Flavivirga spongiicola: one gene and its partner. The protein of the gene in region 1 interacts with the protein of each later gene in a pairwise test. Links are inferred from orthologs where the notes say so. Each region holds a gene or a part of one and is shown in the gene's direction. Other genes may lie near its edges.

Region 1 (16,240 bases):
GTCTTCTGGTGTACCACCTCTTTTTAAAGGGATTCCAGCACGCCACCCTTTCACAATCTCTTCATCAAGTTTTGCGGTCATTTCTGTTTCTATAAAGCCGGGAGCAACAACATTACTCCTTATGTTTCTGGAGCCTAATTCTAAAGCTACCGATTTAGAAAACCCAATAATTCCGGCTTTAGAGGCTGCGTAATTGGTTTGTCCGGCATTTCCTTTAACACCAACTACCGAACTCATATTTATAATGGAACCTTTACGCTGTTTTAGCATAGTACGTTGTACTGCTTTTGTCATATTGAAAACTGACTTTAAGTTTACTTCTATAACAGAATCAAAGTCTTCTTCACTAATACGCATTAACAAATTATCTTTTGTTATACCGGCATTATTCACCAAAATATCAATACTTCCAAATTCAGAAACAACTTCATCAGCTAATTTTTGAGCATCATCAAAACTGGCAGCATTACTTTGATATCCTTTAGCTTTTATACCCAACACATTCAATTCTGCTTCTAATGCGTTTGCAGCTTCTACAGAAGAACTGTATGTAAATGCTACATTCGCACCTTGTTCTGCAAAAACTTTTGCAATTCCTTTACCAATTCCACGACTAGCACCTGTAACTATGGCTGTTTTTCCTTGTAATAATTTCATTTAGATATTTTTAATTTGACATAAAAAACACAATAATATATATTGTGTATTTCATTCTTGAAGTTCATTAATAAATTAGATATTCAAATATAGGAAATACAATGTTGTATCATATAAAAAATGCTATAAAATCACATTATATGTAATAAATAAAAGATTACTTTTTACGCAACCTTTATTTATTGAAAGCATCTAATAATTGAATTTAACAGCGAATATTAAACTCAAGCATTATGAAATATACGTTTCTTTTTTTACTATTAATTTCATTTTTAGGATGTAATGAAACTGATGATGGTAATCCTTCTAAAATATGCTCAGTAGATCCGCTTGAAAATATAGAATGGCTAAAAGAATTAGTAAATCATCCTAATACTAATGGTTTAGAAATTATACAATATGATTATAATCAGCAAACAGTTTTTTCAATAAATAACTGCTTAAACTGTGCAGATAGCTTTACAACTGTTTATGATTGTGAAAAGCATAAAGTTTGTGAATTTGGAGGTATAGCAGGAATAAATACTTGTCCTGATTTTGATACTGAAGCGATCAATGAAAAGATATTATTCACTGACAGAAATTGCGAAAAAGGTACTATAATCAGCCCTAAACTCTATAAAGAACTTAAACCCTCACCAATTACATCTGCAAAAACTAATGGCAATTGTTTGGAGATAACGTTTAGTATACTTTCTACTCAAGATAGAATTGAAGATGTAAAATTGGTAGATTCTGGTGAGGTTCTAGAAAGCAGTCCTGCACAAAGACGTATAAAATTCAATCTTAAAGAAAGCCTAACTAAACCAACTTCTATATCTGTTACAACTTCTTTTGATGTTTCGAATCTTGCAGAGCAAGGAGAAACTATCATATTGAATATTGATGGGTTTGGTACTTCTATTGAATATACTAGAGCTCCTTAAGCAAATATAAAATATGATTTTTTGACATAAATTAAAAGAGAGTGTCTAAAAGTAAGTTCGATGTCATATTGAGCCTGTCGAAATATATTTAACTTACAGATAATCAATATCGGTTTCGACAGGCTCAACCTGACAAATCAAATTATAAAGACCTTTTAGACACCCTCTTTTTCAGTATACTTCTTTTATTATGCAAGCGTTAATTATTGGGCACAAATTTAATATCTACCATTCCTAGATAAGATGTTTCCGAGAACGTATCTGGCAATGTTTGGCTGGTGCCATAGTTCGACCCATAACCAGAAATTAATATGTCTCCCATTTCTACAGGAAATAAATCATTTCCAGCATTAGTAAACTGGTAATAATCATTAGTATTAACTGAAACAAAGTAAGCTGTTCCAGAACTTATAGTTATAGGTTCTATAGCTTCGAAAGAGAGAAGCCCTGAACTTGAAGTAACCATTGTAGTTGCTAAAATGGTTTCTGTTTCTACATTCCATAGGGTTACTCGATATATATCATTGTTTGGTACTCTAATACCTAGTGCCGTGATCTTTCCATCTTTAAATGATTTAAATTTATAGCCAATTTCAAAGATACTAGGACCATCTACTTTTTGATAGTTTACCTGCATGTGTCCACTTTCTATCAACGATTTCATTGGATATTGTGGTATTGCTTCTACTTCTACAATTTCTATTTCATCATCATTTTTAGAGCAATTAAAAAGAGATAATGCTATGATTGTTAGTCCTAATATTATTTTTTGTGCTTTCATAATTCCTGTTTTTTAGTTTTATACTAGTATATAAAAGCAGTGCTATTTTTGTTACCCTATATTTTAAATTTATTGCATAAAAAAATCCGTTAACTTTTTAGTTAACGGATTACTTATTTTAATGAGCTATTAAGTTTACCCTAATACTTCAGCTATTTTCTTTCCTATTTCGGCAGGAGAATCAACCACATGAATACCACAAGCTCTCATTATTTTCTTCTTAGCTTGAGCTGTATCATCACTTCCTCCTACAATAGCACCAGCATGCCCCATAGTACGTCCAGCAGGAGCCGTCTCTCCAGCTATAAAACCAACAACCGGTTTTTTGCTTCCACTAGCTTTATACCAATTAGCAGCATCTGCTTCTAATTGCCCTCCTATTTCTCCAATCATGACAACTGCTTCAGTCTCCGGATCGTTAATTAATAATTCAACAGCTTCTTTTGTCGTCGTTCCAATAATTGGGTCTCCACCAATACCAATGGCTGTAGTAATTCCCAATCCTTGTTTCACTACTTGATCAGCAGCTTCATATGTAAGTGTTCCTGATTTAGAAACAATACCTACTTTACCTTTTTTGAAAACAAAACCTGGCATAATACCAACTTTGGCTTCTTCCGGAGTAATAACTCCTGGACAGTTGGGGCCAATTAAGCGACACTCCTTATTTTTAATGTAGTTGGATGCCGTAATCATATCTGCAACCGGAATACCTTCTGTTATTGTAATAATAACTTTTATACCAGCATCTGCGGCCTCCATAATAGCGTCGGCAGCAAAAGCAGGCGGCACAAAAATAATAGTGGTATCTGCCCCTACTTCGTTAACTGCATCTAAAACGGTATTAAAAACCGGCTTATCTAAATGTGTTTGCCCACCTTTTCCTGGTGTAACACCGCCAACGACATTCGTTCCGTATTCAATCATTTGACTAGCGTGAAATGTACCTTCACTACCTGTAAATCCTTGAACTATAATTTTTGAATTTTTATTTACTAAAACACTCATAGGTGGTTATTTGTCTTTTAATTAATTTAATTGAGCAAATGTAATTTTTTGTATTAAAATTTTAAAGTAAAAACGTACTTTTTATTTTAAGAACTTGCTTAAGGCTTTTTCAAATGAGTTCTAATAAAAACCAAGCTCTATTTTATATTCTGTTCCTTTAATTTTTCAAGTATTTCAGGAATCTTTCTTATGGCTGCTATTTCTTTATATTTTGAGCGAAAATCATCAGCTGGAATTCCGAAATAACTTTTACCGCCTTCTAATGATTTGCTAACTCCTGCTTTTGCCGATATTACAGCTTTTTTTCCAATGGTAATAGCGCTAGTAATCCCTACCTGTCCCCAAATAGTAACTTCATCTTCAATGATAACACAACCTGCAATCCCTACTTGGGAGGCAATTAGACATTTTTTTCCTATGACGGTATCATGCCCTACCTGCACTTGATTATCAATTTTAGTACCTGCTTTAATCGTTGTATCTCCTGTTACCCCCTTGTCAATAGTACAGGCCGCTCCAAGATCTACATCATCTTCAATTACCACGCGCCCTCCAGACTTTAGTTGATCGAATCCTTCAGGTCTGTTTTTATAATAAAAGGCGCTTGATCCTAAAATAGTTCCAGAATGTATTATAACATTGTTCCCTATTATAGTATCATCATAAATACTTACGTTACCGTGTATTATGCAATGGTCACCTATAACAACATTATTACCGATAAAACAATTTGGTTGGATTACTGTATTTTTTCCAATTGTTGCAGAATTTGATATAGCAGTGTTAGATGCTTTAAAAGGCTTGAAATGATTTGTAAGCCTATTAAAGTCTCTAAAAGGATCATCACTAATTAATAATGCTTTTCCAGAAGGGCAAGCTACTTCTTTATTAATAAGTATAATGGTCGCTGCAGAATCAAGTGCTTTGTCATAATATTTAGGATGATCGACAAAAACGATATCTCCAGGTTCCACGACATGAATTTCATTCATTCCGAGAACAGGGAAATTAGCATCACCAACAAAAGTGCAATCAATTAATTCTGCAATGTCTTTTAAGGTATGTGGTTGCCAAAATTTCATAATTCAGTATTCAGTATTCAGTATTCAGTATTCAGTATACAGTATATACAGTCTTCAGTATATGAGTAAGTACTGCTTACTGGATACTGGTAACTGTGGACTGATTTATTATTCCTTAACACGTTCTTTATAAGTCCCTTTTTCAGTTTCAACTTTTATCTTGTCCCCTTCATTAATAAATAAAGGTACATTTACGGTTGCTCCTGTTTCAACAGTTGCAGGCTTTGTTGCATTGGTAGCAGTATTTCCTTTTACTCCTGGTTCGGTTGCAGTGACTTCTAATATAACACTTGCCGGCATTTCAACAGAAAGTGGCATATTATCTTCAGAATTAATAATAACTGTTACAACTTCACCTTCTTTCATTAAACTTGGATTATCTAGAGCAGATTCCACTAATTGAATTTGCGCGTAATCTTCTGTGTTCATAAAATGGTAAAATTCACCATCATTATATAAAAACTGGAATTTATGGGTTTCTACACGTACATCTTCTAATTTGTGCCCGGCAGAAAAGGTATTATCCAAAACTTTACCACTAGTAACACTTTTCATTTTTGTCCTAACAAATGCGGGGCCTTTACCAGGTTTTACATGTAAAAATTCTATTATTTTATAAATATCATTATTATATTTTATACATAATCCATTTCTAATATCACTTGTAGTTGCCATAAATTCTCTTTTGTATAATCGTTAGTTTAATTAATTTGATTTGAAATACCCTTTCATGATACCTCGATGCGAATTTTTTATAAATTGAAGAATTTCATCACGCTCTGTTGTCGCCTCCATTTCTGCCTCAATAATTTCTGAGGCTTGAGTATTATTATAATTCTTTTGATAGAGTATTCTGAAAATATTTTGAATCTCTCGTATTTTCTCTGTTGTAAATCCACGTCTTCTTAGTCCGACAGAATTTATTCCAACATATGACAAAGGTTCACGTGCTGCTTTTACATAAGGAGGCACATCTTTTCTAACCAAAGATCCACCGGTAACAAAAGCATGGTTACCTACAGATACAAATTGATGCACTGCCGTCATTCCTGCTAAAACAACATAGTCACCTATTGTTATATGTCCTGCCAGTGTACTATTATTAGAGAAAATACAATTATTCCCAACAATACAGTCGTGAGCAATATGACAGTAAGCCATTATTAAGCAATTATCACCGATAACGGTTTTCATTCTATCTGCTGTACCTCTGTTAATAGTGACACATTCCCTTATGGTAACATTATCTCCTATTTCTACAATGGTATCTTCGTCATTATATTTTAAGTCCTGAGGAACAGCTGAAATAACTGAACCTGGAAAAATATTGCAATTTTTACCAATTCGGGCACCTTCCATAATGGTTACGTTACTACCTATCCAAGTCCCCTCTCCTATTTTTACATTATTATTAATAGTTGTGAAAGGTTCTATTACGACATTTTTAGCAATCTTGGCACCTGGGTGAACGTATGCTAGTGGTTGGTTCATATTTATTTTACTTTAGAGATTTGAGCCATTAGTTCTGCTTCTGCACAAAGTTTACCATTGGCATATGCATAGCCTTGCATGTGGCAAATGCCACGGCGAATAGGAGTTATTAACGAACATTTAAATATTAACGTATCTCCGGGCATTACTTTTTGTTTAAACTTAACTTTATCCATTTTCATAAAGAAGGTCAAATAATTTTCTGGATCCGGAACGGTATTAAGCACTAAAATACCTCCCGTTTGTGCCATGGCTTCTACAATTAAAACGCCTGGCATTACAGGTGCTCCAGGAAAATGACCAGCAAAAAATGGTTCGTTCATTGTTACATTTTTTATAGCTGTAACATGATTATCTGTAAGCTCAAAAACTTTATCTATTAATAGAAATGGTTGCCTGTGAGGAAGCATGCTCATAATTTGATTAACATCCATTAGAGGCGGTTGATTCAAATCTATATTAGGTACATTATTGCGACGTTCGTTTTTTATTATTTTAGCTAATTTTTTAGCAAACTGTGTGTTTACAAAGTGTCCAGGTTTATTTGCTATGACTTTACCACGAATTCTTGTTCCTATAAGTGCCAAATCTCCTAAAACATCCAGCAACTTATGTCTTGCTGCTTCATTTGGATGGTGTAGCGTCAAATTATCTAAAATACCATTTGGTTTTACAGCTATGGAATCTTTTTTAAAGGCTACTCTAAGCTTTTCCATAGTTTCTGGAGATAATGCTTTGTCTACATAAACAATGGCATTATTTAAATCCCCTCCTTTAATTAACCCATGCTCCAACAACATTTCAATTTCATGTAAAAAACTAAATGTACGTGAGTTTGAAATATCCTTTTTGAAATCTGAAATTTTATTTAAAGTAGCGTTTTGAGTACCCAAAACTTTAGTACCAAAATCTACCATGGCGGTTATTTGGTATTCTTTAGAAGGCATTACTAAAATTTCGCTACCAGATTCTTCGTCTGTATAAGAAACAATATCTGTAATGACAAACTCTTCTCTAAAAGCATCAAGTTCTACAATACCAGCTTTTTCAATAGCATCTACAAAAAATTTGGAAGAACCATCCATAATAGGCGGTTCCGAGGCATTCAATTCGATGATAGCATTATCAACATCTAACCCAACCAATGCAGCAAGCACATGCTCTGAAGTTTGAATTGCTACACCATTTTTCTCTAAACAGGTACCTCGCTGTGTATTGGTGACATAATTTGCATCAGCTTCAATTACAGGTGTGCCTTCTAAATCAACACGTTTAAATGCTAATCCAGAATTGGCAATAGCTGGTTTGAAAGTTAAAGTAACATCTTTTCCTGTATGCAAACCGACACCAGTTAAAGAAATTTCATCTTTAATAGTTTTTTGCTTTATTTCAGTATTAACTATTCCCATTTATTTTTTTCTAATTCATTAATATTTTTTACAATCTTAGGTAAGTTTTTAAAATGCACATAGGATTTGTTATAATCACTCAATGCTAGTGCAGGTGAACCCTGAAGGATTTCATTATCTTTAACATTTCTAGCTATACCCGATTGTGCTTGGATTTTCACGTTGTTACCAATAGTAATATGACCAGCAATACCTACTTGCCCTCCAATTTGGCAGTACTCACCAATTTTAGTCGAACCGGCAACACCAGATTGTGCTGCTATTACAGTATGCTTGCCTATTTCTACGTTATGAGCAATTTGAATTTGATTATCCAATTTAACCCCATTCCTTATTATGGTAGAACCCATAGTCGCTCTATCTATAGTAGTTCCAGCTCCCACATCAACATGATTTTCTAAAATAACATTTCCTATTTGAGGTATTTTCTTGTAACTACCATCTGAATTTGGTGCAAAACCAAAGCCATCAGCTCCAATGATTGCTCCAGAATTTATAACACAAGAGGTCCCTATAATAGTATCTGAATAAATTTTGGCTCCAGAAAAAACAATGGAGTTTTCGCCAATAGTAACATTATCACCTATATAAACATTTGGAAATATTTTAACATTATCCCCTATTTTAACATTATCCCCTAAATATGAAAACGCTCCTAAATAAATATTATCGCCAAATTTTGCAGATTCTGATATAGACGAAGGTTGTTCAATGCCTACTTTGTTAAGTTTTGCAATATTATAATACTCAAGTAATTTAGTAAAGGCGGCATACGCATCTTCAACTTTGATTAATGTCGTGTCTATTTCGGTTTCAGGGACAAAGCTTTTATTAACTATGGCCACTGACGCTTTTGTAGAATATATATATTGGGTGTATTTTGGATTGGATAGAAACGTTAAGGAACCCTGGGTTCCTTCTTCAATTTTAGATAATTTTGAAACTTCTACATTTGGATCACCAACAATATCACCTTCTAATATTCCTGCTATTTGTTGTGCTGTAAATTTCACACTGAAAAGTTTGTAGTTTTTTGTTTGATTGACGCAAAAATAGGAAAAATGTACTAAAGTTTTTCATGTGCCGATGCTTATTGTTTTCTAAAGACACATGTCACATTTTATATAGTTATATTTTTTTTAATTTGTAAAAATTAACTATAGTACTTCTTTAGGGTAGCAGATATAATATTTAGTTACGGGTTTTGATAAGGCCTTTAGATTAAGTTGATCTGAAGCTTTAACGATGTCCTCAATTTTCCCCGATTTATGTAAAATATTTATACCTTGGTGTTTCAGTTGGTAGGCCTGATTTGAGATTTCTCCAGTAAACACAAAATATGTTGCTTCTTTTTCACTTATTCTATATGTAGTAATTAAATCTTGAATATGTTTTTCTAGATTTTGCTTTTTAATGACTTTACTTTTCAATTTAATTTTTAATAAGTCTCTGTTTATTATCATTTTACTCAACTTACTAAGTACAAAGTCATCATGATGTTGCCAGTGTTTCATAGCCGAAATAATGTCATAATCATCTAACTGGGAAAATATATCTAGCGTATCGTTGTCGAAATTATCAATTGCTATTTTATTCTCTAAAAAGAATAATAAAGCTTTGCTGGCTTCTAATTGAACCCCAATATGATGTAGCTCCTTAGCGCGCTTTAAAACTCGAATCAATAATTGTTCTGCAACCAATCCCGTTTTATGCAAGTAAACTTGCCAGTACATGAGACGTCTAGCCACCAAAAATTTCTCAACACTATAAATTCCCTTTTCTTCAATTACTAATTCATCATTAACAACATGAAGCATCGTGATTAATCGTTCACTATTTATATTGCCTTCTGCAACTCCGGTATAAAAACTATCCCTCTTTAAATAATCGGCCCGATCCATATCCAATTGTCCGGAAATAAGCTGACACATAAATTTTCGATGATATTCTCCTTTGAAAATTTGAATAGCAAGCGTTAAACTTCCGTTAAATTCTTTATTTAATAGCTCCATAAAAAGCAAAGAAATGTCTTCGTGCGATACATTATTAACGATACTATGTTCCATAGCATGAGAGAAAGGGCCGTGACCTATATCGTGCAACAAAATAGCAGCGTACAGTCCTTTTTCTTCCTCTTCAGAAATCGCAACTCCTTTAAAACGAAGTACATTGACCGCTTGTTGCATTAAATGCACACAGCCTATAGCATGATGAAATCTAGTATGGTGTGCCCCGGGATAAACCAAATATGACATACCCATTTGAGTAATTCTACGTAACCGTTGAAAATATTTATGCTGAATTAAATCGAAAATAAGCGAATTTGGAATAGTAATAAATCCGTAAATTGGGTCGTTTAATATTTTAAGTTTGTTCAAACTTGAAAAAGTTAATGTTTAATAGACACAAATATAATTATATACAGACTATTATTTAATACATAACAAAAATTAAAACAGTGCCTCCTCGAGCACAGTCGAGAGGTCCCTTTATTATAGAGTCTTAAAAAAGAAAGTCTCGACTGTGCTCGACCCGACATTTAAGAGCTTATATTAATTTTTGTTACGTATTTAAAGAAATCTAGATAAAAGACAATTACCAATAAATGATTATTAAAAACATTTAAATGAATACAATACAAATACTTTGGGTAGATGATGAAATTGATCTACTAAAACCTCATATTCTATTTCTGGAACAACGTAATTATAGCGTTACAACATGCATGAGTGGCAGTGAAGCTATTGATGTCATAGATGATAAAAATTTTGATATCGTATTTTTAGATGAAAATATGCCTGGGCTTACTGGTCTTGAAACTTTAAATGAAATAAAGGAAAAGAAAGACAACCTCCCTGTTGTTATGATCACCAAAAGTGAGGAAGAATATATTATGGAAGAAGCTATTGGTAACAAAATAGCGGATTATCTCATTAAGCCTGTAAATCCAAATCAAATATTATTAAGCTTAAAGAAGAATTTGGATCATTCTCGATTAGTATCTGAAAAAACAACTTCAAACTATCAGCAGGAATTTCGGAAAATCGCTATGGATTTATCTATGGTTAATTCTTATGAAGAATGGGTCCATTTGTATCAAAAACTTATTTATTGGGAAATTCAACTTGAAGATATTGAAGATGCAGGGATGTTCGAGATTTTAGAGTCTCAAAAAAATGAAGCAAATATTCAGTTCGGTAAATTTATAGAGAAGAACTATGCCAATTGGTTTAAACCGAACTCAGAATCCCCCATAATGTCCCACATGCTTTTTAAAGAAAAAATTGCTCCTGAGATTAGTGAAGATCAACCAACGGTTTTAATTGTTATTGATAATTTACGTTATGACCAATGGAAAGTTTTTGAACCTATAATTAACAACTATTATAAAAAAATCAAAGAAGAGGCTTTTTTCAGTATTTTACCAACGGCCACTCAATATGCTCGTAATGCTATTTTTTCTGGGTTAATGCCTAGTGAGATGGAAAAGTTATTTCCAGAATATTGGAAAAACGATACCGATGACGGTGGTAAAAATTTGCATGAAGCGGCCTTTTTAGATACCCAGATGAAACGATTAGGATTAACTCATTTAAATTATGATTATCATAAAATCACAAATCTGAAAAACGGTAAGAAATTAGCTGATAATTTCAAATCACTTAAGTCTAACGACTTAACAGTTGTTGTCTATAATTTTGTTGATATGCTATCACATTCCAAAACAGAAATGGAAGTTGTTAAAGAATTGGCTTCAAACGATAAGGCATACAGGTCTTTAGCTTTAAGCTGGTTTAAAAACTCACCCCTTTTAGAAATGATACAGCAGGCCCAACAACTAGGGTTTAAACTCATTTTAACAACAGATCACGGTACTATTAATGTTAAAAATCCATCAAAAGTAATTGGTGATAGAGACACAAGTTTAAATCTTCGTTATAAAACCGGAAGGAGCTTAACTTACGATGATAAGGATGTATTGGTTTTTAAAAACCCAAAAGAAGCTCACTTACCGTCAATAAAGATGAGTAGCTCTTATATTTTTGCAAAAAGCGACTTGTTTTTTGCATATCCAAATAACTATAATCATTATGTAAGTTACTTTAGAAACACCTATCAGCATGGTGGTGTTTCTCTTGAAGAAATGATTATCCCTTTCGTAGTTTTTGACCCAAAATAAATATAACCGTTATTATTAAAACAGTGTCTGAATTTATAAAACTAAATCTACTATCGGAAGGAAATTAAATAACCTTTATATAGATCAATTAAAAATAAAAACTCTATGTAAAGCAAAAAACATCGATAAAATACATTTTTTTGTTGTTTTTTTGATTTTTTATGGTTATACTTGCGTATAAAATTTAATAAAATTGGAGATTAGCTTTGGATTAAATGATGTTGAAAATATTGCAAAACAGCTCATTAAAAATGTAAAAACTAAAACCTTATTGTTTTATGGCGATATGGGTGTTGGTAAAACAACATTAATAAAAAACATAGTAAAAGTTTTAGGTAGTGATGACGAAGTAAGTAGTCCAACATTTTCTATTGTAAATGAGTATCAATTAAATAATGATAAAGTATATCATTTTGATTTATATAGGATAAATGATTTAGAAGAGGCTTATAATTTTGGAATTGAAGATTATATAGACTCGGAGCATTGGAAACTGATCGAATGGCCAGAAAAGATTGAACCCATTTTAACGGATCATTTCGATAGAGTTGATTTAGAATTAAGTACTAATAATAGGATTTTAAGACTAAATTTAAAAGACATATAACTAACATAATTACTAGCTTATACAAATAAATAACATAAAAAACACTCCGAATTTTGAAGTTTTACGGGAAAACCACATTGGAAATTTAAAAAAACTCTTTTTTTAACATTTTTTTAACATTTCAAGAAAAACTTCAAAATTGCCTTTAGTTACATTTGGATATATTAATTAATAAATCCCTTTAAAAATGAAAACTAAAAAGTATGTAATTGCAATCGCAATTTTCGGAGGAATGTTGTTTATGGCTCAAGCTGCTGATGCTTACAACCAAAATGGACAACAAACAGCAAAAATTGAAAAGAGTAAAATCAGACTCCCAAAATAATAATATTAATAAAAAGGATCTAATCCTTGGGAGTGTAATAGCTACTTTGGTAGCTATTACACCTTATTTGTTCGATTTATACCAAAGTGTTCCAGATATAAAAATTTGGAACACTTTTTTATTTAACTATGAGAGTACACATTATGAAAGCGTTCGAACTGTAGCATGGACGCTTACCAATAAATTAGTTCCTTTATTATTAATATTTCTATGGTTTTTTACATGTCGTCATTGGTGGTATCATGCATTACTAGTGCCAATTGCTATGTATTTTTATCAAATAATTATGACTTTTAATGATGATATTGAATACTTAGATTCTAATCACATAATGTATTTAATACCAGTCATGGCAATTGTAATACCTACCATTTATTTGATTAGGGCAAGAATATTTAATAGCTTATCTGAAGTCAATAAATCAATGCAAGAACTTGAAGATGAATTTAAAATGTCTCCTAAAAACTTTTGGGGTAAGGTTAAGAATTATTTTTAGCTTAACACACTTTCGTTTGATTACTGCCAATTTTAATCAAAAATCAATTAATTTGTATTTTCTTTAAATCGCTCTCGCTCATTTAGATCTATTTCTTTTTTATTTGTACGCAATCTAAAGTTTCCAAACTTATAATTAAACCCAAAAGTAAGTAATCTGTTTTCTCTTCTCGATTTTAAAAACACATCTTGATTTAGGTATTGAGTAATTGTTTTAAAGTTTTGAGTATTAAATATATCTGTAGCTCCAATACTAAGTGTTGCTTTTTTATTCCAAAATGTTTTTTTTATACTTATATCAATTCCCGATCGTGCACTTGCATCTGTTGGCCCATTAACTATAGGTGATATATATAAATAGGAAATATCTGCTGTTAAACTATGATCTTTTAAAAAACTATAGTAATTGATTATTTGCCCAAAGATTGACCATCTGTTATTTACTAATAGGGCGTTACTGCTTTTTAACGCAAAAAATTCTTCTTCATAATAAAAAAGAGATGATAACACATATAAATTCCAGTTATTAGCTAACTTTTTATATGTTGTAAAATCTAAGCCATATGAAATACTACGATTTATATTAGTATCTACATATGTTAACTTATTATTGTCATTGTCTTGAAATATGATTCGAATTGTTGGATCAGTTTCATAGCGATAATAGAGCTCAAAAGCATAATCCTTTTTTAAAGTGTATCCTAAAGTAAATGTATCATCAATTTGAGGCTTTAAATTTGGGTCTCCAGTTATATATACATTATCATTTAAAAAATACTTAAACGGGTTTAATTCATTATATCTCGGCCTATGTATGCGTTTATTATAGTTAAAATACAGTTCATTATTATCGTTTAACTTATGCAGTAAATGAAGAGATGGAAACAACTTTAAATAATCATTATTACTATTTTGACTAGTAGATAATGAATTCCCTTTTATATCCGTATGTTCAACTCTTAGTCCAGATTTAAAACTCCAACGCTCCCAATCTTTGGAATAACTTATATAGGCTGCATAATTAATTTCATCATATAAAAAAGTATCAGAATTTTGTAAATCCTCTATTTTTATATCATTTTCAAAAATAAACTGATTTAAGATACTTTCAGAATTAATATTAGAAACCTTGCCTCCTGCTTCAAATTGTGCTGAACCATTTATTGGCAATTCATAATCTAGCTGACCTGTATATAATTTTATAACCTGACTTGAAAATGTTTGAAATCGATTACTTCGTATGAGTATATTATCAGGAAAACGATAGTCTGTATCTACATTTTGGAAACTCGAAAAATCATAATTTGTATGATGCGTACTTATAGAGAGCTTCTCCCCTTCCTTTTTAAATTTATGCACATAATCAAGTGTGAAAGCCAGATTGAAGGTTTCATCCACCTTACGGTTTAAAGTATTAAATGTAGAATCTAAAGTTTTATTTGCGTTAAAAACTTCGGTTAGAGAATTAACAAAAGTGTTTGTATGGTCTCTTGGAGTGATTAACATGCTTGTTGAAAAACCAAGACTATTACGATCATTTATATCATAATCTATATTGGCATTTATATTTTGGTTTGAAGTTTCGCGTGTTCTTTTATAATCTGTTTCCCAACTTGATGTATTTTGATTGTTGTCATTTAAAAAGTTTATAAATTCGTTATTATGCTGAAAATCCTTTCTAGGGCTTATACTATAGTTTATATAGGTGTTGAGTTTTTTTGCTTTAAAAAAGTGACTCGTTCCAAATGAATATTTTGGAAATTCTGAGCCTTGTCTATAATTCCCAAAAACACTTCCGTTATAGCCTGCTATAATATTTCTATTGGTTACAATGTTAAGCACGGCACCACCTTCTGCTTCATACTTTGCAGGAGGATTTGTTATGACTTCAATCGATTTTACATTAGTGGCAGAGGTGCCTTCTAAAAGTTGCTGAACCTCGCTTGAAGACAAATGCACCCTTCTGTCATTTATATATACCGTGGGTGTTGATTGTTTTACAGTTATAGTACCATCATGAACCAAAACACCAGGTGTATGCTTTAAAACATCTAAAACATTATCATTCGATAACGTAGAGTTTTCTACATTAAAAACCAAGCGATCTACCATGCGATTAACTGTAGGTCTCTTTGCGACCACCGTTATTCCATCAAGCGTTTCTAAATTTTCTTCAAGTATTATAGTATCAAAATGAATGTTTCTATCGAGTTCGACTCTTGTAGAATATGTTTTAAACCCAAGGAATCTAATTTTTAATATATAATCCCCGGCTTTTAGATTTTCGATTATAAAATAACCTTTTTCATCTGTAGAAGTACCATTTGCAATTTTTGAACCTCCTAAACTAGTAATTAATATATTAGAATGCGCTATTGGATTATTATTGTCATCTTTAACATAGCCATTTAACCTATATTCTTGAGAAAAAGATGAGAGAGAAAGCAACAGAATAAAGTGATAAAATAGATTTTTAATCATGGATGTATTTGATAATGCAAACTTATAAATAATTAATTTAAAACATTTTATTGAGGAGTTATAAAAATAATAATTATTTTCTTACAAGAATTGAAATTAAAATATTAATCTTGTTAGCTTTTAAAAAACTAAAATAATTATTTTCAGTTTGTGTTAACAATAGAAAATTTATTTGTAATTTGATTTTTTATTAATTAAACTAACCATGTCGAAACCACTCTCGCCTTTTACTAAGGAACAACTTTTACCTCAAGAAGAAACTCTTGAACTACTAAAACGCAAGGGAGAACTGTTTATAGGTATACCTAAAGAGACTGCTTTTCAAGAAAAAAGGGTATGTTTAACACCGGATGCAGTATTTGCTTTAGTAAGTAACGGGCATAAGGTATTGCTTGAATCTGGAGCAGGAAATGGTGCCAGTTTTAGTGATAAGGATTATAGTGAAGCTGGTGCTGAAATTACAAAAGATACGGCTAAAGTATATGCTTGTCCTATGGTTCTTAAAGTGGAACCTCCAAGTATAGAACAAATTAAACTTATTAATCCGCAAACCATATTAATATCTGCGCTTCAGATAAAAACCCAATCTAAAAAATATTTTGAGGCATTAGCCTCAAAACGCATCACAGCATTAGCTTTTGAGTTTATTCGTGATGCCGATGGTGCATACCCTGCTGTAAGATCATTAAGTGAAATTGCAGGAACGGCTTCTGTCTTAATAGCTTCAGAGTTATTATCTGATACTAAAGACGGTAATGGTAATGGGTTAATGTTTGGAAACATTAGCGGCGTACCTCC
Region 2 (16,258 bases), 3.1 Mb from region 1 along the record:
GTGCCAGTTAGTAATAGAAATACAAATACAAGAGGTCAAGAGCAAGCTAATGGTGGTCACTATGATTATGGTAATGCCGCTTCTGATATAAATCCTGATGACATCGAATCTGTAAATATTTTAAAAGGTGCAGCCGCATCTGCTCTTTACGGATCCAGAGCTGCCAATGGTGTTATTATGATTACTACAAAAAAAGGCAAAAAATCTAAAGGATTTGGTGTTACTGTAAATTCAGGCGTTACTTTTGGTTCTATTGACAAAAGCACTTTTATTAAGTATCAAAAAGAATATGGAGGAGGTTACGGCCCTTATTATGGTGATTGCGAATGTTTATACTTAAATAATCATATTGATATTAATGGAGATGGATCACCTGACATCTCCGTACCTTATGGGGAAGACGCATCCTATGGTGCTAGATTTGATCCTAACCTATTAGTATATCAATGGGATTCCTTAGACCCAGATAATCCCAATTTTGGATCGCCAACGCCATGGGTTAATGCTAAAAATGGCCCCATAACATTTTTTGAAACACCAGTAACATTGACAAACTCTGTATCTTTGGATAAAGGTTTTGATGATGGCTCTTTCAGAATTAACTATACAAATTTTGATCAAAGTGGATTAATGCCTAACAGTTCCATAAGAAAGCATAATTTTTCAATGAGTGGAAGATTCGATCTTAATGAAAAACTTCACGCTTCCGGATTTGCCAACTACCTTAAAACCAATGGACTTGGAAGAAACACTACTGGGTATGGCGATAATATTGTTGCAGGGTTTAAACAATGGTGGCAAACTAATGTTGACATTCAACAACAAAAAGATATTTATTTCAAAACCAGAAGAAATGTCACTTGGAACCCAGGGTCAGGTTATCTTACAGGTGATTTAACTCCTATATATTGGGATAATCCATATTGGACCCGTTATGAAAACTATCAAACGGATGAGAGAAACAGATTTATTGGTAATGTCTCTTTAACTTACGATTTAAAGAATTGGTTAACTGTGACTGGTAGAGTAGCTACTGATACTTATAACGAATTACAAGAAGAACGAAGACAAGTTGGAAGTGTCCCTACTGATTTTGGAATCGGGACTGGCGCAGACGGAAGTATTAATAGAAACACTGTTGATTCTGGTTATATGAGAAGAGATATTACAGCTACTGAAACGAATTACGATTTAATGTTTAATGTAGATAAAGATTTAAGTGAGTCTCTTAACTTAAAAGCCATTCTTGGGGTAAACATTAATAGAAGGGAGTTTAGCAGATTAACCTCGGCTACGCAAGGAGGTATTAGTGTTCCTGGGCTTTATACATTAAAAAATAGTAGAGACCCATTAGCTTTACCAGTTGAAACTGTATGGAAAAATGGAACAGATGGTATTTATGGCAGTCTTTCCTTAGGCTATAATGATACTTTTTATTTAGATGCTACACTTCGTAGAGATCATGTTTCTACACTTCCTAAAGACAACAGTACATTTTACTACCCCGGTATTTCAGGTAGTTTCATCTTTAGTAAATCGGTTGATATAGATTGGTTATCTTTTGGTAAGTTTAGTGTTAACTATGCAGAAGTAGGCAATGGTGCTGCAGGAGCGAATCAATTGGAAGATTTTTATGATGTTAACACACCATTTGGATCAGCTAGCACCTCGGTTGGAAACACAAAAAACAATCCAAATTTAAAGCCAGAAAGAACAAAAAGTTACGAGTTTGGTCTTGAGACGAAATTCTTAAAGAATCGTTTAGGTATAGAAGTTGCATATTACCAATCAAACTCTATAGATCAAATTGTTGGCGTAAGAGTATCTGAAGCAACTGGTTATTTATATAAACGTGTAAACGCAGGTGAAATTGAAAATAAAGGCGTGGAACTTTCTTTATCTGGTTCACCAATAAAAACTGATGATTTTAGTTGGAATGTCAATGTAAACTGGACTAGAAACAGAAACAAAGTATTGTCTTTGCCGGAGGGACTACAAACATTACAGTTAGGTAGTTTCCAAGGTGGTATAACAATAAATGCTCAAGTAGGAGCACCTTACGGTGTTATTTATGGATCAGACTATACATACTTGGATCCATTAAATCCAACACCTGAGACAAGGTTAATTGATGCAACCTCTGGTGAGTATATGAAAACATCGACATCAGATAATATTATTGGTGATTCCAACCCTGATTGGCAGATGGGTATCAGCAACCATTTTAGCTATAAAGATTTCACCTTTAGTTTTTTAATAGACATTCAAGAAGGCGGCAGTATTTGGTCATTAGATCAATATTATGGCCTTGCGACAGGTTTACCTGCTGAAACAGTCTTTTTAAATGACTTAGGAAACCCTGTAAGAAACACTATTGCCGATGGTGGTGGATTTATCAATGTAGGTGTTAATCCAGATGGATCTACAAATACAACGCGCATTAGAGCTGATAGATTTGGTGCTTTCGGATACAGAAGAGGTTTACCTGATAAAGCATTTTCTTATGACGCCGGTTATATTAAATTAAGAGAAGTAGCACTTACTTACAATGTACCAGAAAAGCTTCTTGAGAGCACGTTCCTTACCGGAGCTTCTTTCAGCGCTATAGGCTCTAACTTATGGATGGACAAAAACCTTCCCCATGCCGATCCGGAATCTGGATTAGGCGCAGGTAATATTCAAGGTTATTCAGTAGGCTCATTACCTTCTACAAGAGATTTTGGCTTTAATGTTAAATTACAATTTTAAAATTTTGACTATGAAAAAAATATTTTTAATAATGACTGCAATCTGTATTGCATCATGTTCAAGTAATTTAGAAGACTTGAATAGAAACACCAAGGATCCTGCTGCTGTATCTGGAGAATCCTTATTTACAGGAGCTCAAAAAGCTTTAGTTGATCAAGTTGTCCACATTAATGTTAATGAGAACAATACGAAGTTATGGTCTCAGTTTTTACAAGAAACGACATACACTGACGAAAGTAATTACGATCAAGTTACCAGAACCATTCCTGAAAACCTTTGGAGTGCCATGTATAGAGATGCTTTAAAGGACTTAGATGAAGCAGGGAAAATTATTACTGAAACAACGTATTTAACGGATGAAATAAATGCATTAAAACCTAATAAGTTAAATATTATTGAGATTTTAAAAGTTTATGCATACAGTCACTTGGCTGAAACTTTTGGTGATGTACCCTATAGTGAGTCTCTAAATATTGAAATTTTAAGTCCAAAATATGATGATGGCATAACCATTTATAAAGATTTAATTTCCAGATTAACGACTGCTATCAGTAATTTAGATGATAGCAAAGATAGCTTTGGGTCTAATGACAATATTTATAAAGGAGATGTCGCTAGCTGGATAAAATTTGCAAATTCTTTAAAATTAAGAATGGGCATGTTATTAGCTGACGCAGATGATACCTATGCAAAAACTACCGTTGAATCTGCTATTGCCGGAGGTATTATAACAAGTAGCGCAGAAAATACAAATATGCAATATGGATCATCGGCTCCTAACACGCACCCAGTTCATACAGAAGCAATATTAAGTGGTCGTGATGATTTTGTTGCTGGTGCCACACTTATTGATTTAATGAATACGTTAAATGACCCTAGAAGACCTTTATGGTTTCAAACTGTGGGCGGTGACTATATAGGTGGTGAAATTGGCTCACCATCAACTTACTCTAGCCATTCACCTATGTCTGAACAGGTTGTCGCTGCTACGGCCCCAGGTGTCATATTTTCTTATTCTGAAATGCAATTTTTATTAGCTGAAGGCGCTGAAAGAGGGTATGCAACAGGTGATACTGCCGCTAATCATTATAATGCCGCAATTACTGCTTCTATTGATGAATGGGGAGGAAGTGCAGCAGATGCTGCCACTTATTTAGCACAACCATCTGTTGATTACGCTACGTTAATCGGAACTCAACCCTGGAGACAGGTTATAGGAACACAAAAATGGATTTCTTTATTTAATAGAGGCCCAGAAGCCTGGACTTCAATCAGAGTTTTTGACTTTCCAATCTTAGCAACTCCTACAGAAGCTGTTTCGGGGTTTCCAAACAGATACACGTATCCTATTGTAGAACAAACTATTAATGCGACAAATTATAATGCAGCAGCTTCAGCAATTGGAGGAGATTTAGCAGAAACAAAATTATTCTGGGATAAATTTTAAGGTATGTATCTTCTTATATAGCCGATACAGATGGTTAAGGGATTTAATTAATTTTTGGCTGTCCTTTAGGGCAGCCTTTTTTGTTTGGTATTATTAGTTATTATTTTGGAGAAAGAGTTATTAAGTGGTCGTCAAGGTCAATGAAATTGTTTACCACCAATTATAATGATTTTTTGAACTTCAAACACTTTATTATGAGGAAGTATTAATAAAGTAGAAACCAAAATAAGAATTGTTATAATGAGCCATAATCTTAAAAAAGTGAGTTTAGTCCAATAAAACAAACCCATATTATGTTTTTAAGTTCCAAATAACTAGAATATAAATCCTTTTATGAAAAATAAAAAAATCTTAAAAATAAAAAATCACCTAAACACCTCTTAAACAACCGCTTTTATATTCAAAAAAGTACATTTTACTTTTAAAATAAATCAAAAACCCCATATCAAAGCTTATTATTTTTCTATCCTTTTTCTTAAAATTTCTCGCTAAAAGGCAAATTTTAACCATTATTTATTGTTTTATTAACTTTTTATTATGATTTTTGGCATTGACTAATTCAAATAATTATAAAATGAAAACAAAGTTTAGTGGAATGCTAACGCTATTGCTAGCGTTTGCAGTGCAGCTTACGTTTGCACAAGAAAAGACAATTTCAGGTACAGTTTCAGATGATTCTGGCTTACCATTACCTGGAGCGACCGTCTTAGTTAAAGGTACTAGTTCTGGTACATCTTCAGATTTCGATGGTAAATATTCAATTAGAGCAAATCAAGGAGCAACAATTGTTTTTAGTTTCGTAGGGTATACAACTATAGAGGTCCCAGTAGGAGCTTCCAATACAATTAATGTCACTTTACAAGAAGATGCAGAAGCTTTAGAAGAAGTTGTGGTAGTTGGTTATGGTACTTCTACAAAGAAGTCATTTACAGGAACTGCAGCAACTATTAGCTCTGAAAATCTAGAAGCAAAAACGTTTCCTAATGTATCACAAATGCTTACTGGTGAAGCTGCAGGTATTACTGTTGTAAATACTTCTGGTCAACCTGGTAATGTATCTACAGTTCGTATTCGTGGATATGGTTCGGTTAATGGTAACAGAGAGCCTCTTTATGTAGTAGATGGTGTACCATTAACGGTACCACGTTTAAGAAATAGTGCTGTAAATGATGACAACCTAGAAGCTGATTTTAACAACACTATAAGTCCGTTAAACTCTATTAACCCACAAGATATAGAGAGTACTACTGTTCTGAAAGATGCAGCGGCAACTGCAATTTATGGTTCTCGTGGAGCCAACGGGGTGATTTTAATAACTACCAAGAAAGGTAGATCAGGAGAGTCATCAATAGAAGTAGATTTTAAAACTGGTATTACTACACAGTTAATCCCTAGATATGATGTCGTTACATCTCCGGAAGAGTATATTGGATATGCTTGGGAAGGTATATTCAACAGAGGTATAGGAGAGGGAGAAGCTGACCCTGCTGCCTATGCAAATGCAAACTTATTTACATCAAGTTACATCAATGCAGCCTATAATATGTGGGATGTGGCTAATGTAGGAGAACTGATAGATCCCGCAACCCGTACTGTAAGACCTGGTGTAGCAAGACGCTACTCACCGCAAAGTTTTAGAGATTTAAGTTTTCAAGCAGCTTTTAGATCAGAAGCTAATCTACGTATGAGTGGAGGAAACGAAAAAACTAAATACTTCGCATCTGCTGGTTACTTGGATGATAAAGGTTATGCTTTAAATACAGGATTCAAAAGACAAAATACACGTTTAAATGTAACGTCTGAAGTAAAGAAATGGTTAAAAGTGGGATCAAATATGAGTTACTCATTCTCTGAAAGCCAAAACAATGGTCAAACTGTTGGTTCTGAAAACCTTTTCGAATTTGCTGACAAAAACCCACCTATATTCCCAGTATTTTTGAGAGATGATAATGGGAACCTTGTTCCTGAACCAATATTTGGTGGTTTCCAATATGACTATGGTTCTGCTTCGCCTTTAGGAAGACCACGAACAAGTGCAAACTTATTAAACCCAGTAGGGTCTGCGATTTATGACTTCTTAGGAAGTAAACGTCATGATATTATTGGTAATTTCTCTGCAGAAATTATATTTAGTGAAAGTTTAAGTTTCGAAACTAAATTCGGTCTTCAATATTCACAAGACCGACAAAAGAGTTACAGCAATCCTTTTTATGGATCGGAAACAAGTTCTGGTGGAACATTATTCCAACGTGACAACCGAGATATTACAAAAAACTTTTTACAATTATTACGATACACTAGAAGTTTTGGTGAACACAATGTTAACTTCTTAGTAGCTCATGAAAGTAATGATTATGAACGAGAAAGAAATACGGTGTCAAAACGTGAGGCAGCAATTCCTGGAATACTTGACTTAACCAATTTTGTTGTTCCTCAAGGTTCTCCTACAGGATTCATAGAAGGAGCCTCTATTGAATCATATTTTTCTCAAGTGAATTATAATTACAAGGATACTTATTTCTTATCAGGTTCTGTGCGTCGTGACGGCTCATCTCGTTTCGTAAATAATAAATGGGGAACTTTTGGTTCTGTAGGAGCATCTTGGATAGCTAGTAATGAAGATTTTTTAGTTAACAGCGACGCCATATCATATTTAAAAGTAAAAGCATCTTACGGTGTCATTGGAGACCAAGCAGGTATCGATTTTTTCCAATCATCAGATACATTCAATATTAATAATTTAAATGATGGTGTTTCATTATCTGAAAGATTAAACGGAAATCCCGATTTAACATGGGAAACATCTAAAATGTTTCAAACTGGTGTAGAAATATCTTTTGGTAAATTCATTGATCTTGACGTAGATTACTACATTAAGAATACTGAAAACCTCTTTTTTAATAGAAGAGTTGGGTCGTCTCAGGGAATTTCTTCAGTAACGGTTAATGATGGGGTTTTACAAAACCGTGGTCTTGAATTTAGTTTAACCGCTCATCTTATAAAAACTGAAGACGCCTCTTTAGATTTTACATTTAACGGAGAGCGTGTAACTAATGAAATTACAACAATGCCGCTTGAGCCTTCTACAGGTCTGCCGAGAATTATTGATACTTCAGCACTTTACTATGGCTATTCTCAAGGGAGCTCCATATTTGATTTCTTCCTACGTGAATGGGCTGGTGTAGATCCTGCTACAGGAGTAGGCCAATGGAACCAATATTTTGATGATGCAAACAGTAATGGTACATTAGAAACAGGAGAAGAACTAGGTGTTAATCTAACGCAATATCTTAATGATAATCCTGGCGCAAATATTCAAAGCCAGACAACGACATCATACTCTGCTGCTACGCTTAAATATGTTGGTAAATCAAGTATTCCAAAACTTCGTGGTGCATTTAGGTTAGCTGGGCAATATAAAAACTTTAATTTATCTACTCAATTTACGTATAGTCTAGGTGGATACGCTTTAGATGTGCAATACTCTGAGTTAATGAATGATCGTTTCGGAGCAGGAGCAAATAACTTTCATAGAGATATCGCTCAAAGATGGCAACAACCTGGTGATATTACAGATGTTCCTCGTATTTCTGATAACTTTGATGCTAATGTAGGATCGTCATCAACAAGATGGTTAATTAAATCTGATTATCTAGCTCTAAATAATGTACAATTAGGTTATTCTTTACCTTCTAAGTTCCTTAATAATACGGGAATAAATAAAGTACACCTATCGGTATCTGGAGATAACTTATTTGTACTAACAAAAAGAGATGGGTTCAATCCTTCTACCACAGAAACTGGTAACACAGGAAGACGTTTGTATGCTCCTTTAAGCACAATAACTTTTGGGGCACGTGTTAAATTTTAAAAAAAAAAAAATGAAAAATAAATTTATAATTTCAACGTTAATCGCGGCTTTTACAGTTGTATTATTCAGCTGCGAAGATGACTTTTTAGAAAAAACGCCCTCTGAGTTTTTTACTCAAGCTCAAATATCTGAAGCTGCAGAAAGCGATCCAGGCGTAATTGCCTCAACTCTGAGTGGTATCTATTCTCTAATGGTACAAATTGAGACTGGTGGAACCACTGGTGATGATGACTTTGGTCAAAAGGGTAACGATATTTTTGGTGATATGCTCTGCGGTGATATGGCCTTATCTGTAAGTACATTTGGTTGGTACAGAGCTAGTATTACAGAATTCCAAGGTACACAAGATTTTACTTTTGGAGATAACAGACAAGTATGGAGGTATTACTATCGTGTTGTACGGTCTGCTAATGCAGCTATAGCGGCATTAGGTGGTAATGACGCTGTTCCGGAATCAGATAGTGGTAAACACCTTTTAGGTCAAGCAAAAGCGATTAGAGCGCACTCTTATTTTTATTTGACTCAATACTTTGCGAATAATTATAATCCTTCTGCTGAAATATTACCACTTTATGATGACATTGATGATTTAAATGGGCCAAAAGTAGCTACTAGCGAAATTTACGCTTTAATGGAAAGTGATTTAAGATCTGCTATTACATTACTCGACGGTTTTAATCGTTCTGCAAAAAACGAAATTAACAAACCTGTAGCTCAAGGGCTTTTAGCTTATGTATTAGGTTCTAGAAGAGACAGTTGGGCAGAAGTTGCCACATTAACTAAAGATGTTATCGATAATGGCGGTTTTCCTTTAATGACAGCTACAGAAATAGTTGGAGGTTTTGACGATGTTGCTACTCCTGGTTGGATGTGGGGAATCGATTTAACTTTAGAAATTGGTTTAGACTTAGTATCTTGGTGGGGACAAATGGATTCATTTTCATTTAGTTACGCTTGGGCTGGTGATTTTAAGGCCATCGATCAAGCTTTATATGATCAGATACCAGAAAATGATGCCAGAAAAGAACAATTTAGGGATGCAGCTCATCCTGGTAGACCACTTTTACCTTTAAACAAATTTTATCATGAAGGTAGAGTTATAGGTGGGCAACGTAATATCGAAACAGATTATATATATATGCGTGTAGCTGAAATGTATCTTTTACATGCTGAAGCTTCAGCAAGAAACGGCGCTGAAGGTGATGCTAGAACTGCTTTAAAACAATTGTTAGATTTACGTATTCCAGATTCATCATATGTGGATGGCTTAAGTGGTCAAGCACTAATTGACGAGATTTATCTACAAACTCGTATTGAATTATGGGGTGAAGGTAAAAGTTATTTAGCAATGAAAAGAAATGAGGCTACTATAACGAGAGGTTCTAATCATTTATCAAATGTAGGTGTTCCTATTGATCATGATGATGAGCGATTAACTTTTGAAATTCCAGAATTAGAAATTCAAAATAATCCGTTTATAGACTCTCAAAATGAGTAAATAGATAAAATATTCAATTTTTTGAGGCCATCTAAAATTTTAGATGGCCTCTTTTTTTATACCTTTACCCCAATGGAAAACCAAACACAAATATTCGGTATAAGAGCTATTATAGAAGCCATTAATGCAGGCGAAACAATCGACAAGGTATTTCTTCAAAAAGGCTTAAAAGGAGAGCTTTTTAGCGAATTGGAAACCCTTTTAAGAAAAAATTCTATCAACTCTTCTTATGTACCTGTTGAAAAACTTAACAGACTCACCAGAAAAAATCACCAAGGTGCCGTTGCTCAAATTTCACCAATTGAATTTCATGAGATAGAAACTTTGGTTTCAAATGTTCTAGAATCTGGTAAAACGCCTTTATTTTTACTGTTAGATCAATTAAGCGATGTTCGTAATTTTGGAGCTATTATTCGTACCGCAGAGTGTACTGGTGTTGATGGTATTATTATTCAAAAAAAAGGTGGTGCACCTGTAAATGGTGACACTATTAAAACAAGTGCCGGAGCTGTTTTTAAAGTACCTATTTGCAAAGTTGACCATATTAAAGATGCTGTTTTTTATATGCAGGCATCTGGCATCCATGTTATTGCCGCTACCGAGAAAACAGAGAATACCTTATATGATGTTTCTTTTAAAGAACCTTGTGCTATTATTATGGGGTCTGAAGGTAGAGGTATTAACCCGTCTACTCTAAAAGTTGTTGATGCAAAAGCTAAATTACCTATATTGGGAGAGATTGAATCTTTAAATGTTTCTGTTGCATGCGGTGCTTTTTTATATGAAGTAGTGAGACAGAGGATTGATGATTGATGATTGATGATTGATGATTGATGAATTTAGAACTTGGAACTTGGAACTTGGAACTTGGAACTTGGAACTTGGAACTTATTGACAATATATTATTTGCTGTCTTTCGGTTTTTCTTTATAAATATAATTGATTTCTGTTTGCTCCTCTTCTGTTTCAATATGCTCTATAAAATTTCCATCTTCATCAAAATGTTTTAAAAAAGGGTCATCCTCTTCATTATAATTTTCTTGTTCCCAAACATACTTTTTTGGTTTTGCAATTTCTCTTCTGAAAAAAAGTGCAAATAACAACCCTGTAACTAAACCAGACAAATGTCCTTCCCACGATATTCCTTCTTTTACAGGAGCTACATACCATAACATACTTCCATAAAGGAAAATAACTAAAAGAGACAACGCTATAAGCCTATAATGTTTTGCAAATACCCCCTTAAAAAAGGTAAAACTCACTAAAACATAAATAAGTCCACTGGCTCCAATATGATAGGATGGCCTTCCAATACACCAAGTAAAAAATCCTGAAAATAAAATTCCAAATAATACAACTTTCCAAGCTATCGGTCTATAGAAATAAAACAAAGCCATGGAAAGCACAAATAATGGAATTGTATTATGATAAATGTGCTGTATATCTCCATGAATAAAAGGACTTAAAACAACCCCTCTTAACCCTTTTAAAGTTTGAGGATATACACCATATCTACTAAAATTAAAACCAAAACGCACTTCAAACCAAAATACCAACCAAATGGTTAGCACAAAAAAAACTGGGTATATAATAACGCCTGTTGAGAACTTAAAATGGTCATGCTGTATCATTCTATAAATTTAACTAGTCTATATCAAATAATTGACCAAAAGGAGAGTATATGTTAGATTGTCACCTTTTATTTATAAATTATTATTTAAAATATCTGCAATAAGATTCCTGCCTTCGCAGGAATTCTTTTAATTTTACATTATGAATGAACCTTTAGCCGAACGTTTAAGACCAAAAACACTGAATGACTATGTGAGTCAGAATCACTTGGTTGGTAAGCAGGGCAGCTTAACACAGCATATAAAGCAAGGTTTAATCCCTTCAATGATTTTCTGGGGTCCGCCAGGTACAGGAAAAACAACACTTGCTAATATTATTGCCTCGGAATCCGGTAGACCTTTTTATACACTAAGTGCTATAAATTCAGGCGTTAAAGATATTCGAGATGTTATTGATAAAGCAAAACAAAGCGGTGGATTATTTACTACAAAAAATCCTATTTTGTTTATTGACGAAATTCATAGGTTTAGTAAGTCTCAGCAAGATTCTTTGTTACAAGCAGTAGAAAAGGGTTGGATTACATTAATAGGTGCAACTACTGAAAATCCTAGTTTTGAAGTTATTTCGGCACTTCTATCTCGTTGTCAGATTTATATTTTAAATGCATTCAATAAAAACGATTTAGAGACGCTTTTAAAGCGTGCCATTGAAAAGGATGAATATATTTCTAAAAAAACGATTAAACTAAAAGAAACAACTGCACTCATAAGGCTTTCTGGCGGTGATGCCAGAAAACTACTTAATATTTTTGAGCTTATTGTAAATTCTTATGAATCTAATAAAATAACTATTACTGACAAATCCGTTTTGGAAAGAATTCAAAGTAATACCGTTCATTATGACAAAACCGGAGAACAGCATTACGATATTATTTCAGCTTTTATAAAATCGATACGAGGTAGCGATCCAAATGCCGCTGTATATTGGTTAGCTCGTATGGTAGAAGGCGGTGAAGATGTTAAATTTATAGCACGACGCTTACTCATTTTAGCTAGCGAGGATATTGGTAATGCAAACCCAACGGCTTTAGTAATAGCCAACAATACATTTCAGGCAGTTTCTACAATTGGCTATCCTGAATCTAGAATTATATTAAGTCAGTGCGCTACTTATTTAGCATGCTCACCTAAAAGCAATGCTGCCTATAAAGCTATTGATAAAGCACAGCAATTGGTTAAGGAGACTGGCGACTTGTCGGTGCCTTTAGAAATAAGAAATGCACCAACCAAATTAATGAAAGAATTGGGATATGGTGACAATTATAAATATGCACATAATTACGATCTCAACTTTGCCAATCAAGAATTCTTACCAGATGAAATTAAAAACACGAAACTTTACGAGCCAGGAAACAATACTCGTGAAAATGCTCATAAAGAATTTTTAAAACAGCGCTGGAAGGATAAATATGGGTATTAGTATTGTTGTTGTTTGTTGTTTGTTGTTTGTTGTTTGTTGTTTGTTGTTTGTTGTTTGTTGTTTGTTGTTAAAACTAGAACTTAATATTTAATATATCTTGTTTTAAAATACCATTAGCGTAATATTCTAAAATCCAATCATCTCCTTTTTTGTATATAATGGCGCTTTTATTTTCAACTAAAAACACATGATCTAGTTTAGTTTGTTTGATTCTATATACCACTTTTGGAGAACTATCAACCAACTGAAACCCATTTTCAATTTCTTGAGCATATAGCACCTTAGATAACACCTCCTTTATATCCGCTTCCATGGTGTCTTCTTCTTTAATTGCAGGTACTAATGTTACAGTTTCTACCTTTGGTTGGACTTCAATGACCTTGGGTACATTGGTTACATTTTCTGCTTCTTTTTCCTTTTTAAGATTTTGAATCTCTTTCTTTAATTCCTGAATCTCTTGAGCTACTTCACTCTTTGTTCCTGTATTTTGAGTTTGTAAAGCTGTTATCTTTTCGTTAGGTTCATATTTATAATTAAGAGCTTCAATAGAATTAAAAGCATTTCTTAGAGCTCCAGCATAAGCTTTAGCATAATCTTTTTCTCTACTTTCTCCTAACTTAGAGGTATAAATTAATTGATCGTTACAATCTTTTAGTTCTACAGTTAATTTAGTTTTAAACATCCCAGACCCCTTAATGGCATCAGACCTTAATGCTAAGCATCTATTTCTTGCTAAATCATCGGGATAAGCATCTCCTTCCATCAAGGCTACAAATCCACATTTCTTAAATAGAAACTGCGTTAATGAATTTAATTGATATTGGTCTTTCTTCTTTAAAAAATCAAATTTATTAGGAACAATCACATACTTATAATCGTTTAAATTAGATTGTGAAAAAACAGTAGTGATAATAAAACAGGCTATAATCGCCGAAAAAAATTTAGTCTTCATTTTTATTAAATATATAGTTAAACCCTAATTGTAAAGATACACTTTGTGCACTATATATATTTTTTAATTCTAAAAAATTGTCTGCCATAATATAAAAATTTAGACCTCCTAAATTAGCAGACATTCCTAAACCTATATTATTAGCAGAATAAGAGTCTATAGTATATGTAGCTTTAACCTGTAAACCATTAAACAAACGCCTGTAATAATACGCTGTTAGTGCCAATTGAGGTTGCTTAGGTCTACTCATCGCAAATAATTGCAAACCTGCACTATTTTGATAACTATCATCTTCTATTGCACAATCACATGTTTCATGTTTTTTCTTTCCAAAGGCGTAATTTAATGACGTATTAAGCTTTATAGGCCGCCATGTTGTATACTTAGCTGCTGTAGTATCTAGTTTAAATATATCTTCAAAATTATCTTCAATTTCATTCCAATACTCTTCAGCCGTTTGTCCATTTCCCGTATCAGGAAAAATAGGGTTTACGCCTTCAAACACATAGTCACCTTCTATTTTGTAATTTTCGATATCTTTTGTATGTCTAATAAAACCTATATCCAATAGACTAGCATCCCAGCTCCATTGTTCATTTAACTGACGTGTAAAACCAACATCGAACCCCAGTCCCAGATTTCCACCAAACAAAATACGCTTTTTTAAATCTTTAACAACAGAATCGGAATCAGACTCATCATCACTTAAACTAGCCAATCCGGAAGTTCTAAGTTCTAAATCTAAATTAAAGATATGATCATAAAAATTGTTTTGCCCAAGTACAGTTGTAAAACGACCTTGGTTTTTCGTAGATCTTACGTTTGCGATGCTCGAATATATTTTTCCTCTAACCCCAAAAGTAAAATGGTCATTTACCTTTTTATTATATCCAAGATGCAACACAGAAATAGCCTCAGCAGCAACACTCATATGATTAGCTTTAAATGGTCTATTAATATTATTTTGATTGCCCTCTAAAGCCAAGACTGCTAAATCTTTAGGAAAATAAGCTATAAAATCTAGTTCTTGATATAAACCAAAACTTAGATATTCATTCTTTTCGTAAGAGCTTCCAAAAGAAAATCCACCTGAAAAAATTTCTAATTGTTGATTTGCGCTAAAAAAATCCTTAGGCTTCATACTATAAACAGCATTTTGAAGCTTGGTGTTAAAATCGATACCGTCATCTGCAAAAATATCATAAACAGTACTTCCTGTTATCCCTACATTAACATGAATATGTGATAATAATGGAATCCCAAAATACCAATCATTTTTAATTTTCCCACCTGGATTAAGTAATAAAGATTGTGGTATTTCTGAAAACCCGTAAAGTAATTGCTTGTTTTGTGAAAAGGAAAAACTACATGAAATGACTATAAAAAACAAAATTATTCTTCTCATATTGAATCACCTATATTCAAATAAAAAATAGCCTTAGATTTTAATTTAATTCTACCTGGCGTTGTTTGGTTAATAGATCCTCCAGGTAGTAGACTAAGAGTAAACACTAATTTTTTAGTACTTTTTAAAGCTATTAGCGTGTCTCCTTCAAATTCTTCTACATGATTTGATAAGACATCACTACCATCTGTTGATGGTGAAGCCGGAATTATGAACATATGCGATTGTTGCCCAGCGTCATTAATAAAATCTACTTGTACTTGAAATGCTTTATTAATTGAATTTGTAGTTTCAAATACAAAGTCTGCCTTAATAAGGTTATCTACTATAAATTTATTATTAAAAAGATCTATTTCTATAGAGTCCTTAATAGAAATTATTTCTGTGCTATTGAATAAGAAGCTACTGGCAGGTTCATCAAAAAATATGAGACTAGACTCAATAACGGGGGAGATTTCAAAATCATCAGCTTGTTCAAAATCAATTTTCTTAGCACAAGAAAAAAAACTTAAATATAGTGTAATGACTAAAAACGAATAATTGATTATTTGTTTCTGCATAAATTAGATATAGGGACAAAACGCTAAATTAAAAAAATTAGTGTATTATAAATATTTCTTCAACTGAATTAAATTGTCGATTCGTTTAATATCGTCATCAATAACTGTATTATGAATATCAAAAAAAACGACTTCCATGCCGATATTTTTTGCTCCAATTATATCGGCCTCATAACTATCGCCAATCATAACACTCTGGCTATTAACAGAATTAGCTGATTGCAAAGCAAAATTAAAAATTTTAGGGTTTGGTTTTTTAACGCCGACCATCTCAGAATTAGTGACTGTCTTAAAGTATTTATTAATGTTAGACTGGGCTAGTTTTTTATGTTGCACTTCATCGAATCCATTAGTAATGATGTGCAAATTATAATTGAGATCTAAATAATCCAGAATTTCAAAAGTATTTTCAAACAAATAATTAAACCTTGTTAAATGAGTGATGTAATCATCCGATAATTTGTTAATCACCACTTCTTCAACCTGATAACCAATTGCAGAAAAAGCATCATTTAATCTTCCAAAACGTAAAGCCTTCTTTTCTATTTTCTCTTCTCGATATAGTTTCCAGTATTTTAAGTTTATAGGCACATAATGATATAAAAAGTCATTTACATCAATATCAATATGGTTTAATTCTAATATCTTATTAAATGCTAATGCAGAGTTTTTATCAAAATCCCATAGGGTATGATCTAAATCAAAAAACACATCTGTAATACCTTC

Evidence for each region.
Region 2: the proteins of tsaE (region 1) and rlmB interact in binary tests that used the Escherichia coli proteins (3 or more experiments, as listed by UniProt). The link is inferred for Flavivirga spongiicola from one-to-one orthologs.

What each region holds. Positions count from the first base shown.
Region 1 is NZ_JAUOEO010000001.1:4,148,386-4,164,625, reverse strand. The notes cover bases 10,462-13,434. They hold tsaE (tRNA (adenosine(37)-N6)-threonylcarbamoyltransferase complex ATPase subunit type 1 TsaE), read left to right. Parts: upstream 10,462-11,727; coding sequence 11,728-12,141; downstream 12,142-13,434. Other genes in these bases: Q4Q47_RS16505 (TonB-dependent receptor domain-containing protein), read right to left, coding at 13,010-13,434; Q4Q47_RS16510 (hypothetical protein), read left to right, coding at 12,435-12,962; Q4Q47_RS16515 (hypothetical protein), read left to right, coding at 12,329-12,466; porX (T9SS response regulator signal transducer PorX), read left to right, coding at 10,462-11,534. Outside these bases: fabG (3-oxoacyl-[acyl-carrier-protein] reductase), read right to left, coding at 1-657; Q4Q47_RS16570 (DUF6970 domain-containing protein), read left to right, coding at 891-1,583; Q4Q47_RS16565 (DUF4082 domain-containing protein), read right to left, coding at 1,783-2,364; sucD (succinate--CoA ligase subunit alpha), read right to left, coding at 2,500-3,372; Q4Q47_RS16555 (UDP-3-O-(3-hydroxymyristoyl)glucosamine N-acyltransferase), read right to left, coding at 3,510-4,454; efp (elongation factor P), read right to left, coding at 4,563-5,129; lpxA (acyl-ACP--UDP-N-acetylglucosamine O-acyltransferase), read right to left, coding at 5,160-5,945; Q4Q47_RS16540 (bifunctional UDP-3-O-[3-hydroxymyristoyl] N-acetylglucosamine deacetylase/3-hydroxyacyl-ACP dehydratase), read right to left, coding at 5,948-7,354; lpxD (UDP-3-O-(3-hydroxymyristoyl)glucosamine N-acyltransferase), read right to left, coding at 7,345-8,367; Q4Q47_RS16530 (HD domain-containing protein), read right to left, coding at 8,512-9,732; more of porX, read left to right, coding at 9,981-10,461; more of Q4Q47_RS16505, read right to left, coding at 13,435-15,442; Q4Q47_RS16500 (alanine dehydrogenase), read left to right, coding at 15,648-16,240. UniProt on the Escherichia coli protein: Required for the formation of a threonylcarbamoyl group on adenosine at position 37 (t(6)A37) in tRNAs that read codons beginning with adenine.
Region 2 is NZ_JAUOEO010000001.1:1,008,600-1,024,857, forward strand. What follows is about bases 8,516-11,506. They hold rlmB (23S rRNA (guanosine(2251)-2'-O)-methyltransferase RlmB), read left to right. Parts: upstream 8,516-9,636; coding sequence 9,637-10,377; downstream 10,378-11,506. Other genes in these bases: Q4Q47_RS03835 (RagB/SusD family nutrient uptake outer membrane protein), read left to right, coding at 8,516-9,564; Q4Q47_RS03845 (rhomboid family intramembrane serine protease), read right to left, coding at 10,467-11,195; Q4Q47_RS03850 (replication-associated recombination protein A), read left to right, coding at 11,338-11,506. Outside these bases: Q4Q47_RS03820 (SusC/RagA family TonB-linked outer membrane protein), read left to right, coding at 1-2,748; Q4Q47_RS03825 (SusD/RagB family nutrient-binding outer membrane lipoprotein), read left to right, coding at 2,759-4,195; Q4Q47_RS03830 (SusC/RagA family TonB-linked outer membrane protein), read left to right, coding at 4,770-8,066; more of Q4Q47_RS03835, read left to right, coding at 8,077-8,515; more of Q4Q47_RS03850, read left to right, coding at 11,507-12,615; Q4Q47_RS03855 (hypothetical protein), read right to left, coding at 12,689-13,567; Q4Q47_RS03860 (DUF5723 family protein), read right to left, coding at 13,557-14,972; Q4Q47_RS03865 (hypothetical protein), read right to left, coding at 14,969-15,532; Q4Q47_RS03870 (YjjG family noncanonical pyrimidine nucleotidase), read right to left, coding at 15,578-16,258; Q4Q47_RS03875 (polysaccharide deacetylase family protein), read right to left, coding at 16,257-16,258. UniProt on the Escherichia coli protein: Specifically methylates the ribose of guanosine 2251 in 23S rRNA.